DNA from 3 places in the Flintibacter hominis genome. Region 1 is predicted to be linked to each of the others. Evidence: predicted binding sites of a transcription regulator. Region 1 holds the regulator's gene; each other region holds the start of a gene.
The links. The regulator HrcA, encoded in region 1, represses chaperone genes, less so after heat shock. The targets are predictions, from matches to a motif close to TGTTAGCACTCNNNNNNNNNGAGTGCTAACA.
Positions count from the first base shown of each region.

Region 1 (4,297 bases):
CCGGTAAACACACCGCCCTGGAGAGCGGCGCCCAAGGCCACGCACTCGTCGGGGTTAATGCCCTTGAAGCCCTCCTTGCCAGTCAGCTTCTTTACCATCTCCTGAACCGCGGGAATACGGCTGGAGCCGCCCACCATCAGGACCTTAGACAAATCGCTTCCGCTCAGTCCGGCGTCAGACAGAGCCTGCTTCACAGGGCCGCTGGTGGCTTCCACCAGGTGAGCGGTCAGTTGGTCGAACTTGGCCCGAGTCAGGGTCAGGTCCAAGTGCTTGGGGCCGGTGGCATCAGCGGTGATATAGGGCAGGTTGATGCTGGTAGAAGTGACACCGGACAGCTCGATCTTGGCCTTCTCAGCAGCCTCCTTCAAGCGCTGCATGGCCACCTTGTCGCCGGTCAGGTCCACACCCTCAGTTTTCTTAAACTCCGCGGCCATCCAGTCCATGACGCACTTGTCGAAGTCGTCGCCGCCCAAGCGGTTGTTACCAGCGGTAGCCAGCACCTCGATGACGCCGTCGTCGATATCCAGGATGGATACGTCGAAGGTGCCACCGCCCAGGTCATACACCATGACCTTCTGGGCGGTCTCCTTGTCTACGCCGTAGGCCAGAGCAGCGGCGGTGGGCTCGTTGATAATCCGCTTCACGTCCAGGCCGGCGATCTTACCAGCATCCTTAGTGGCCTGGCGCTGGGCATCGGTGAAGTAGGCGGGGACTGTGATGACGGCCTCGGTGACTGTTGTGCCCAGATAGGCCTCGGCATCCGCCTTCAGCTTCTGCAGGATCATGGCGCTGATCTCCTGGGGGGTATACTTCTTGCCATCGATGTTCACCTTGTAGTCGGAGCCCATCTCACGCTTGATGGAGATGACGGTCCGGTCGGGGTTCGTGATGGCCTGGCGCTTGGCCACCTGACCCACCATACGCTCGCCGTCCTTGGAAAAAGCCACCACAGAGGGGGTGGTGCGGTTGCCTTCGGCGTTGGGGATGACGACAGCGTCGCCGCCCTCCATGACCGCTACACAGCTGTTGGTCGTACCTAAATCGATACCGATGATCTTAGACATAATTCATTCCTCCTAAATATATGACATTCATGTTTACAAAGTTAAAATAGGAACAGCGGCCCGATGGCGTAGAGTGCGGCGCACCAGGCCAGCAGGCCCCCAGCGAGCAGCAGGGTATAGGATACAGCATCACAGGTTTTCGCTTTACAGCACTGCTTGCAGGGCTGATTTCTTTTCACTGTTTTCCTCCTTTAATCCCATCGGCTTTTGAAAATAAGCCGCACACCTCGGTTCCGTTCCCCTAATTGGCCACCTGCACCATGGCGAAGCGGATGACCTTCTCGCCGCACTGGAAGCCGGCCTGGAACACGGCGGCCACTACGTTCTCGCCCAAGCTCTCATCCTCCACGTGCATAACGGCGTTATGGAGATTCGGATCAAAGGGCTGGCCCAGGGCGGGAATCTCAGTGATGCCCAGCTTGGAAAGGATCTCCTTCAGCTGGTTCATCGTCATCTCCACCCCTTTTTTGTAGGCTTCGTCGGCGGTGTCCTGCTTCAAGGCCCGCTCCAGGTTATCATAGACGGGAAGAAACGCGGCGGCGGTATCCGCCTTGGCGTCGTTCCAGATGGACTCCTTCTCCTTGGCGGTCCGCTTTCGGTAGTTGTCGTACTCCGCGGCCAGGCGGAGAAAGCGGTCGTCGAGGGGTGCGGTCCCCTCTCCGGAGGGCTCCTCCTTGGGTGCCTCCCCTGATTTCTGGTCCTCCTGGGCGGCCTCGCCGGCCTCCTGGGGCCCCCCTTTCTCCTCCTGTTCCGTGCGAACAGCCTCTTCCTCAGGCTCCACAGCCTCTTCCTTCCGAATATCCTCCTGACACTGCTCAGGCTGGGCCTGCTTCTTTTTATTTTTATCGCTCACGATGCGGCGCTCCTTTCCTGCTTATGGCTCCTGTGTATCTGTTTTCTCTGCCGGGGGTAACTCTCCCTTGCCGAACATCCGGGTCAGGCTGTCGGCAAAATAGGACAGGCGGGCGGTGACCTTGGCGTAGTCCATCCGGGTGGGTCCAACCACTCCGATGACGCCCTTCATATTTTCTCCAATGTCGTAGCTGGCCATGACCACACTGGTGTCCTTCAGCGCGTCACTGACATTTTCCGGCCCGATCAGGATGTTCATGTTCTGGCCGCCGGTCATTGTCACAGGCAGCCGGGCCACATCCTTCTCCTCGGCCAGATAGTTCATCAGAGGTTTAGCCTTGTCCAGGCTTCGGTATTCCGGGTGTTCCAGCAAGTGAGTGATTCCGGTAGTTCGGACCTTTTGGCTGCTCTGTTCCGACAGGATCTCCACCGCGAAGTCCACCACCAGGGCAATCAGCTCAAAGGCGCCTGGAGCGGTGCGGGTCTCCATCTTGTCCAAGGTCTGTTCCATCTCCTCCTGGGTCAGTCCCACGAAGGAACTGTTCAGAACCGCGGAGAGCAGTTGGAGCTGGGTGTCAGAAACCTCCTCAGGGATATGGATGAGTTTATTTTTAACGATGGAGTTGTCCGTCATGACCACGGCGATAAAGGCGTTTTCTTCCACTTTCAGCAGGTCATAGCGTTTGACGGTGATCCGCTCCGCGGGGGCGGCCATGGTAAATACAGGATAGTCGCTGAACTGGGATAGGACCTTTCCCGCCCGGTCGATCACTCGATCCAGCTCCTCCATCTTCAGGTTCAGCGCCTCGTTGATACGCTGAGTCTCCTGCATGGTCAGCTGCTGATGACCCATCAACTCATTGACATACAGCCGGTAGCCCGCGGCGGAGGGTACCCGTCCGGCGGAGGTATGGGGCTGCTCCAAAAGGCCCATATCAGTCAAATCAGCCATCTCGTTCCGGATGGTGGCGCTGGACACATCCAGTCCGGCCCGCTCCGCTACCATTTTCGAGCCCACAGGCTCGGCGGTGGCGATATAGGTTTCAATGATGGCCCGAAGAATCCGTCTTTTTCTATCCGTCAGCTCCATGTTTCCACCCCCCTGTTCCTTTTATCTCGGCATGCGCTTCCGGCCGTTCCGACTCAAGACAGCTCCGCTCCGCGGACCCTTCGTCTTATATCCTTATGCCGGCCTGCTTGCGCTTTGATCATTTTGTTAGCACTCAATACTCCTGAGTGCTAAAGATAATGTACCACCGGGGGGCAGAATTGTCAATAGGCACTTTATGAATTTGTTGTAAACAAATGAATCCCGCCAATTTTTTGCATCTTCTATCTTTTGCTGCTAAGAGCTCCGGCTCTTGACAAATGTTTCTAATGTATTACACTAGATATGAGGTGATTTTATGGGAATCGAAAAAAAGAATTACAGCTTTCGTTTTCATGAGGACATGGTAGAACGCCTCCGCGCCCAGGCCCAGCTGGAGAACCGCTCGCTCTCCAACCTGGTGGAAACGATTCTGCTCCAATATCTCTCCACCTTAGAGGAGAAAACAACATGACCGTCTGTCCATAGACAGGCGGTCATGTTTCTTTTTTATAGGGTAAACACCTGGCCGGTATACAGTCCCTGACAGCCGGGACCGAAGTATTCCGTCAGCCGCTCCAGGGCTGGCTGTCCGGTGCAGTGGCCGGTCAGGATTCGCTCCACCCCCAGGGCCTTCAGCGCGTCAGCCACCGACTGTACATACTCCGGCGAGCAGTTCATGCCAGTCCCCCCCTTGGCATACATATGCAGTCCGCCCACCACGGCGTGCACCCGCTTTCCGGGCAGCTGGTCCAGCACGCCCCGCACGATGTTGACGATGCCCCCATGGCTGCAGGAGTTGAAGACCACCAGTCCCCGCTCCCCCTCCAGCACCAGGGACTGCTCGTGGCTGAAATCGTCCGGGACAAAGTCATCCTCCCCTCGCTTGCAGACCAGGTTAGACGCCTTTCCCATAAAGGCCGGGTCCTTTGGACCGTCGGGCAGCAGCCACCCACCCTCCAGCAGCTCCATAGGTCCCGGTACTGGGACAAGCCGCTCTCTGGCCCCCTCCCAGATATCCCGGTGGACGCCAATAAATTTGGGTCCCTCCTCTGTCATGGAGAAGTAGGGCCCTCCGGCCTGGGGGCGGACATAGACCTTGGCTCTCTGGTTGAGCTGGAAGAACCGGCGCAGGCCGTCGGCGTGGTCATAGTGGCCGTGGGACAGCACCCCCAGGTCCACATCCGCCAGGTCCACCCCAAGCTTCTGGGCGTTGTCGGCAAACCGTCCTGAGGCGCCCCCATCCAGCAGCAGCCTCTTCCCCCGATATTCGATATACAGGGACAGGCCGTGC
Region 1 is NZ_JACOPO010000007.1:21,637-25,933, forward strand. It holds gene dnaK (molecular chaperone DnaK) at 1-1,064, opposite strand, end outside; gene H8S11_RS10625 (hypothetical protein) at 1,106-1,243, opposite strand; gene grpE (nucleotide exchange factor GrpE) at 1,306-1,917, opposite strand; gene hrcA (heat-inducible transcriptional repressor HrcA) at 1,939-3,006, opposite strand; gene H8S11_RS10640 (hypothetical protein) at 3,323-3,478, shown strand; gene H8S11_RS10645 (MBL fold metallo-hydrolase) at 3,514-4,297, opposite strand, start outside.

Region 2 (4,297 bases), on a different contig from region 1:
CTGCTGGAGTGTGAGGGCTACAAGGTGGATATGCTCACCACCAACCACCGGGGCATTGTGGATGAAGGCCTGAAATATGTCCATAACGACACCTGCTATCCCGCTCTGCTGGTCATCGGCCAGCTCATCGACGCGGTGAAGCACGGCGGCTATGACCCCCACAAGGTGGGCCTGCTCATCACCCAGACTGGCGGCGGCTGCCGGGCCAGCAACTATATCCACCTGCTGCGCAAGGCTCTGGAGAAAGCGGACATGGGCTATATTCCTGTGGTTTCCGTCAATCTGTCCGGCCTGGAGAAGAACCCCGGCTTTTCCTTGACCCTCCCCTTCATTCGCAAGGCGGTCTTTGCCATGATGTATGGAGACATCATCGTCAACGTGGCCAATCAGGTCCGCCCTTATGAAGTAGAGCAGGGAAAGACCGACGCCATGATCGCCCACTGGTCTCAGAAGCTGGTAGACGGCTTCCAGAGTGGGAAGGGCATGAGCCGAGGGCAGATGCGGGCTCTCTTTGACCAGATCTGCGCCGACTTCGCCTCCATCCCTGTCCAGGGTGAACCCAAGATTCGTGTGGGCGTGGTTGGGGAAATCTATGTGAAGTTCGCCCCCCTGGGCAACAACAATTTGGAGCAGTTCCTGCTCTCCGAAGGCGTGGAGCCCGTAGTCCCCGGCCTGACCGATTTCATTATTTTCAAGATTTACAACCGGGTGGCCGATGTGGATCTGTACGGCGGGAAGTGGATCAAGAAGGCCGCCTGCCGGGCCTTCATGTCCTATATCGAGGGCTGTCAGAAGGATATGATCGCCGCTCTGAAGAAGTCCGGCCGCTTCCGTGCCCCCGGCACCTTCCAGGAGCTCCACTCCCTGGTCCATGGCTATCTGGGCGACGGCAACAAGATGGGCGAGGGCTGGCTCCTCACCGCCGAGATGTTGGAGCTCATCCACTCCGGCACCAACAATATCGTGTGTACCCAGCCCTTTGGCTGCCTGCCCAACCACATCGTGGGCAAGGGTATGATCCGCAAGCTGAAGGACGAGTACCCCTACTCCAACGTGGTGGCCATCGACTACGACCCAGGCGCCACCAAGATCAACCAGGAGAACCGCATCAAGCTGATGCTGGCCAACGCCAAGGGCCTGACTCATCAGGAGTCCCCCGCGCCCAGAGCGCCCCAGCCTGAAGTGGCTCCCAAGCTGGCTCATGCCCACAGTTAAGCTTTCCCTCTCAACAAAAAAGGACCCGGTACAGTGGTGTACCGGGTCCTCTTTTCTTTTTTCTCACAGCCCATTGACGATAAAATTGGGCCGCTTCCCCTCCAGCACCAGCTGGGCCGAGGTCCACATATTGGTGTGGGCCCGGTGGAAGGAGCCGCCGGTATTGCCGCCCAGATGGGGCGAGTAGATGGCCCGATCCGCGACCTCTAGAGGGAGGTCCACCAGGGGGTGGTCAGCGGGAGTGGGCTCCGGTTCAAAGACATCCATAGCGATGGCACCCAGTCGGCCGTCGATGAGGGCCTGCCGGACGGCCAGGCTGTCCACCAACAGGCCACGAGAGGTGTTCACTAAAATGGCTCCCGGCTTGAACTTGTCTAGCAGAGCCTTGTCCACCATATGAGTGGTCTCCGGGGTAACTGCACAATGGAGAGATACAATGTCGCACCGGGACACCAGCTCCTCCAGTGGGAGATATTCCACGTTCAGCTCTTCCTCTACCTGGGGTAGACGGCGGTGGGCGGTGTAGTAGTACATCTTGCAGCCGAAGGGAGCCAGCAGCCTGGCTGTGGCGGTACCGATGTCCCCCAGCCCTACCAAGCCCACAGTGGATAGACCCAGCTCCGGAGAGTTGGAGGCCATGACCGCCTCCTTCATCTCGCGTTGACGGCCTGCCCGAAGGGCGTTGTGGCCAGTAATACCGTGACGTAGAGCCATGAGCATGAGCATCACCGTATGCTCCGCCACTGAAGCGGCGTTGCAGCCTTTATTGTTGCACACAAAAATGTTCCTGGCCCTGGCCGCCTCCAGATCAATCCGGTTGTAGGCCACCCCCTCCGATTGGATCAGCTTCAGACCGGGCATCAGGTCCATCAGTTCTCCCGTCACGTCCACGATGGGGTCGGTGAACAGGATCTGGGCATCAGCGTTTTCCCGCGCCGCCTGTTGTGGGGACTGGTCCAGAGAACAGTAGGCCGTTTCAAAGGGCAGCTGTGCAACAAACTCCGGCATATAGGCCTCATAGCGTGCCTTCGGCCCTAAGATCAATACTTTCATGATTCATCCTCCCGGTCATTGATAAATTTTTTCCTCTGGGAAAGAATATAAATATTGTAGCACACTTTTTTTGTTGGTACAACACTCCAATATTAGCACTCAAATAATAAGAGTGCTAATATTTACAATTTATACACAAAGTGTGCAAGAACTGTTCACATTTGGACGATATACTAGGACCAAAGTTAAGTGAGGCAGGAAGGGCCGCTGAGATCGGACCCCCACCTCAGAAAGGAGTTTCTTATGATGTACAGTATGATCCCCTTTGGCCGCTATCACGGCGGTCTAGACACGATTTTTGATGACCTGGAGCGCAGCTTCTTCCCTCCCGCAAACCGCCAGCCCACCGCCTTTCGGACCGATATCCGGGATGAGGGTGACCACTTCCTTTTGGAAGCTGAACTGCCTGGCTTCCAAAAGGAGGATATCCATTTGGAGCTGAAGGAAGGCATCCTGACCATCTCTGCCCAGCACGAGGAAAAGCAGGAGAAGCGGGACGACCAGGGCCAATACCTGTGTCGGGAGCGCCGGGTCGGCTCTTTTGTCCGCTCCTTTGATGCCTCTGGCATTCAGGAGGACGCTATCCGAGCCTCCTATGAGAACGGAGTGTTGACGTTGATTCTGCCTAAGATGGCTGAGATACAGCCTCAAAGCAGAAGGATTGCCATTCAGTGACCAGAAGGAAGGGCAGGCTTCAGAGCCTGCCCTTTTTTGGGGGTGCCGGTGTATACGCCAGCCAGCGAGCGTCAAATTTTTTCTTGCAAAATATCTCAGGTTGGTGTATTTTTGTTTTAGCAAACAATTCAGTCAAGTGCTAATTTATGACAATCTTGAAACCAAAGTTAAAGGAGGTTTCTTTTCATGAATATGGATCGATTTACTCAAAAATCCCTGGCCGCCATCCAGGGGGCCAGGGACATCTCCCAGGAATACGGCAATCAGCAGATCGAGCAGCCCCACCTGTTGCTGGCCCTGGTCAGTGACAACGAGGGGTTCATTCCCCAGCTGCTCGCCGCTATGGGCATGACTGTTCCCAGCTTTGAGGCGGCAGTGAAGGGGGAGGTCCAGAAACTGCCTAAAGTGTCCGGGTCCGGCCGGGAAGCGGACAAGGTCTATGTGTCCCAGGATGTGGACAGGGCCCTCCGCGGCGCGGAGCAAGAGGCCCAGGCCATGAAGGACGAGTACATCTCAGTGGAACACATCTTCCTCGGTCTGCTGGCACAGCCTGACAGTGCCTTAAAGGAGTTATTCCGCACCTACCATGTGGACAGGGAGAAGGTGATGCAGGCTCTGGCCAGCGTCCGCGGCAACCAACGGGTGACCTCGGACAACCCGGAGGATACCTATAACGCCCTGAAGAAATACGGCACCGACTTGGTGGAGCGGGCCCGCCAGAACAAGCTGGACCCGGTCATCGGCCGGGACGATGAAATCCGGAATGTCATCCGCATCCTTTCCCGTAAGAGCAAGAACAACCCTGTGCTCATTGGCGAGCCCGGCGTGGGCAAGACCGCCATCGCTGAAGGTCTGGCTCAACGGATTGTCAAGGGAGATGTGCCCGGTTCCCTGAAGGACAAGACGATCTTCTCCCTGGACATGGGCTCCCTTGTGGCCGGGGCCAAGTACCGGGGGGAGTTCGAGGAGCGGCTGAAGGCCGTCCTCAACGAGGTCAAAAAGTCCGAGGGCCGCATCATCCTCTTCATTGATGAGCTGCACACTATTGTGGGCGCTGGCAAGACTGAGGGCAGTATGGATGCAGGCAACCTGCTCAAACCCATGCTGGCCCGTGGCGAGCTCCACTGCATCGGCGCCACCACTCTCAACGAGTACCGGCAGTATATCGAGAAAGACGCCGCCCTGGAACGTCGGTTCCAGCCCGTGATGGTCAACGAACCCACAGTAGAGGACGCTATCGCCATCCTCCGGGGGCTCAAGGAGCGGTATGAGGTGTACCACGGGGTCAAAATCACGGACGGGGCTATCATTGCCGCCGCGACCCTGTCCAACCGCTATATCACCGACCGCTTCC
Region 2 is NZ_JACOPO010000004.1:270,023-274,319, forward strand. It holds gene H8S11_RS08320 (2-hydroxyacyl-CoA dehydratase) at 1-1,215, shown strand, start outside; gene H8S11_RS08325 (2-hydroxyacid dehydrogenase) at 1,279-2,268, opposite strand; gene H8S11_RS08330 (Hsp20/alpha crystallin family protein) at 2,512-2,943, shown strand; gene clpB (ATP-dependent chaperone ClpB) at 3,130-4,297, shown strand, end outside.
Region 2: H8S11_RS08330 (Hsp20/alpha crystallin family protein) is a predicted target of HrcA. The motif match lies at 2,359-2,389, and genes of this name have one in related genera.

Region 3 (4,297 bases), on a different contig from region 1:
CATAATTATCGAGAGGAGAGATTTTTGTGGCGAAAAGAGTCAGACGCTATATTTCTGAACTCCTGCAAGCATATCAGGAAATTACAGGAAAAACTTATACTGAAATAGCATTAGATTTTGACATATCACTGTCCAATCTTTATCTGTATCGCACGGAACAAGGTAATCCAACCGCAGATACCATTGATAAAATTATAGACGGGATAGAGAAAGACTGCCCGGAAGTGATTAAAAAAGTTCCGTACCCACCAGAGGAAGACATTGCAGAGGAGGAAGGTCATGGAGATCTATGAACTGCTATACCGTCTTGGTGTCACCGCCAACTATACAGGCTTCTTCTATACTGCCTATGCAGTACAGTTGTGCGCGGAACATCCGGACCGTCTGATGCTGGTAACAAAATGGGTATATCCGGATGTAGCAAAGAGGTATCGGACAAATTGGAAAGCTGTAGAAAGAAACATCCGCACAGCAGGCAACGTCATATGGGAGGAAGGCCGGTCCCATCTGGAACAATTAGCAGGCAGAATATTGGAACACAAGCCTTGCAATGCGCAGTTACTGGCGATCTTATCCTATAGTCTGCTCTTACCACGCGCCACTCGTCTGACGGCTCGTAGACTGGATGAAGCGGTAGCTCTCTCCAGAGAAGATCATGATATGGGAGTAGTGGATGAGTCGGCCAATGAGCGAGACGATGAGCCGGTTGTCCCCAAAGACTGTGTTCCACTGGATGAACTCAAGGTGAAGTGATGAGGAGGCTCATCCTCTCGCAGCAGTCAGAGACCACCTGGGAAAGCAGCCCGGCGGCATCCCTGCGCGGAGGGACAAAGCCCGATCTCGCCAATGGCATACAGACCAGTTTTTCTTAACGTGCTGAGGAACGCATTGAGCGTTCCTTTACTGTTTCTCTCCAAAAAGGTTCGCCAGAGAATCGGCAGTGAAGAAATAGATCTTCCGGCCTGTTACAAATTATGAAAGCGATGGCGGTGGCGAAGTGAGTTTTCCCAATCCATACAACCTGTTCCGGAATAACGGGACTGCGGCGCAACTGGACAAGGTTCCCACGGAGATCGCACCGGATTTCCAGGGCAGAGTTTTCTCTGATAATGGAATGGATATCGACAACCGCTGCGAACAGCCGTTGCAGTTGTCCCGGGACATCTTTGAATAGTGCGGAACGGGCAGGCAGAGAGTGGCCGGAAACGGAGGGGGGCATCCGGCAATCGGCTGGCCCCCTGTGCCGTCATATATCTTAACATTCCAGATTAAGGTTTGATTGTCCATTTCATATGTCCTTTTTGGAAAAAAGGACGAAAAGCGGATTCTGCCAGAGGAAAGCCTTGTGTTCTTTTTCATAATCTAAAAACCCTCTGCCCATTTTCAAATGGGCAGAGGGTTTTTAGATATTGTATTGAGAGGTACAAGAGAAAAATGGAAGTTTAAGAAGCGCGCGAATCACTGAATCGCAATCCGGTTGTGCTGGGGGAGCTCCTTTGTTTCCTTCTTGGGCAACGTCAGCTTCAGGATACCGTCTTCATACTTAGCGGACACCTCCTCAGGCTCCACATCACCAACGTAGAAGCTGCGGCTGCATGCGCCGGTATAACGCTCCTGACGAATATAAGTGCCTTTTTTGTCCTTTTCCTCCTTGTCAAGTCCCTTTGCGGCACGGATGGACAGATAGCCGTCTCGAAGTTCCACAGTCATTTCCTCTTTCTGGAAGCCAGGCAGATCGATGTCCAACTCATAGGAATTCTCTGTTTCCCGTACGTCGGTCTTCATCAGATTCTTAACGTGCTTGCCATACAGAGGGTCGTGACCAGTCCACATCGGAGCGGTGGGAAATCCATCCCCCCAAAAGTCATCAAACAGACGCTCGGCCAAATACTTGTTGTTAGACATAATTCATTCCTCCATTCAAATAACGAATACTTTGCTCGGCCCTTGGAGAGAGCTGGAGGAACTTTTTGGGAGGGGATCATGTGCCCCCTCTCTCAAGGTTCAAGCCTATTATGATCCCAACTTTAGCACTGTCAAGAGGTGAGTGCTAAAATTCATAAAAGAAATACAATTCGTTCATATAATATTCGAGAATGGAGAGACCGGAGGGGGATGGACAGATCTGCTTCCGCATATGGCCGGAGAAAAATATTTAAATTGGGAATTGCTGGGCAAGGGCCTAGGGCAGACTCGGAAAAAGTTGGAAGACAGTGGCTGGCGACTTTTGCGAAAACACCCCCTTTTTTTGATATGGCTCGCTCTGCATAGACAGCAGGCGGTACCCAGCATGCGCCACAGCATTCCAAAGGGTATCATCATTCAGGGACTCCTCGGCGATGACATCTGTCAGGCCTTTCCGATGGTTTTTGATGGGGCAGGCCTTACAGTTGGCCTCATTAATATGGGCCTCATACATAGAGCGGGCCATACTTCGATTCCCAGTATGATTTTTACCATAAAATCCTCTCCTATTTGTTTGTATCTCAAAAAATGCGTAAGAGATTTAGCAACAAATTAGAAAGAACTAACTTCTGCTCAAAACAGAAACGCTCTATGAGCGGAGAAGGATGCATGGCTAATATGGTCATTTTTCAGCGTGTCGTCAACAGTTCTGGGGAGAAGTAAATTTTTCAGAAAAGGGGATTGACAGATCAGATATACTATGTTATTCTTTAGAAGAAGTTAGTATAAACTAACCACGAAACGGGTGGACCTTATTTTTTTAAACGGAGGTTAGTTATATCTAACTGCGGAGAACAAACCATTGTCTGAATGCCTCAAGTAAAGGAGCGAGCATAAGTATGAACAAATTAGCAATCGTCTATTGGAGCGGCACCGGGAACACAGAGGTCATGGCCAACTGTATTGCGGAAGGGGCAAAAGAGGCCGGAGCTGAGGTGACGCTGATGGGGCCGGCCGATTTTTCCACCGCCCGTCTCTCTGAGTTCAACGTAGTGGCCTTTGGCTGTCCCGCTATGGGGGCTGAGGTGTTGGAGGAGATGGAATTTGATCCCATGTTCTCTGGGATAGAAAGCTTCCTGAACGGTAAGAGAATTGCCCTGTTTGGATCTTATGGTTGGGGTGATGGACAGTGGATGCGGGATTGGTGCAAGCGGTGTGACGAGCATGGCGCCAATCTCTACGACGAAAATGGATTGATTGCCAACGAGACTCCTGATGCAAGTGCCCAGGAGAAGTGCCAGGAGCTGGGCAGAAAGCTGGCTGCCTGGTAGGACTGGACCCCGCTGTTCTGCTTATTTAGATCCCTCCCCGCTTTCCCTTACAGATTCCTCCGAGCGGATATCTGACCCGTTCGGGGGAAAACTACTATCGAGTTGCCTGTGAAAGGAGACGCCCCATGGATCGGACATTTGAAGAAATGCTAGTTAGACAGTGCGCCCCTACTCTGGCGGGCCTGAAGCCGGGCAGCCTGTTCTGTATTACGGCGGAGGACTTAGAGAACGTGCGGAAGAAGGTGCGGTTTTGGGACCAGCGCCTGGAGGTCCTCGGCCTGTCTGTCCGTATACTGCTGGAGCGGAGAGAGGCCGGCTCCGCCTTGGTGTATGTGTACCGCGGCAGCCAGCTAGAGCAGTCCCTAGGAGCGACGGATCGCCGCGGTTTTCTGGTGGGGATGGGGTACAGGGGGAGCGGGACAGAGCAAATGCTGGACCAGCTGGCGGAGCGCCTGTCGGCCCAATCGGATTTTCCACATGAGATTGGTGTATTTCTAGGTTATCCCCTCAGGGATGTGGTAGGCTTCATCGAAAACCGGGGACAAAATTTTACTTGCTGTGGATTCTGGAAATCATACAGCGATCCCAATACAATCCAACGGTGTTTCGCCTGCTACCGACAGTGTGTGAACATCTATGTCAGGATGTATGAGCGAGGGATTCCAATTGAAAAAATGGTAATCGCCGCGTAAAAAGAGCGCCCCTGCGAGGTATTAACCTTGTGGGGGCGCGGTTTTCAATTTCTATAATTCACATCCTGGCGCTCCCCCAGAGGGAACTGTCGAATGGCCCCGGCGCCGCGAGGTAGTCGGACGGCGGAGATGCGTCGGTTTTGCGCGGGGGAAAAATAGTAGATGCCGCTTTCGGCGCACATGACTGAGATACAGAGGGTCTGTTGATACTCCTCGGCATCCGGGGACGTCCTGGACAGTCCCTCTGGAATGTTCACCGGGGAAAAGGCGCGGAACATCCGGGATACTCCGTCCAATTCGTCTATTCCTTCTACGGCAAACTCCTTCATAAACGCCATACGGACAAATCGGGAGGGGGAGGTATAGTCC
Region 3 is NZ_JACOPO010000004.1:183,461-187,757, reverse strand. It holds gene H8S11_RS07950 (hypothetical protein) at 27-293, shown strand; partial or broken gene H8S11_RS14245 (sporulation initiation factor Spo0A C-terminal domain-containing protein) at 280-516, shown strand; gene H8S11_RS14240 (hypothetical protein) at 589-687, opposite strand; gene H8S11_RS07940 (Hsp20/alpha crystallin family protein) at 1,459-1,905, opposite strand; gene H8S11_RS07935 (hypothetical protein) at 2,138-2,521, shown strand; gene H8S11_RS07930 (flavodoxin) at 2,805-3,236, shown strand; gene H8S11_RS07925 (DUF3793 family protein) at 3,362-3,928, shown strand; gene H8S11_RS07920 (linear amide C-N hydrolase) at 3,973-4,297, opposite strand, start outside.
Region 3: H8S11_RS07940 (Hsp20/alpha crystallin family protein) is a predicted target of HrcA. The motif match lies at 2,026-2,056, and genes of this name have one in related genera.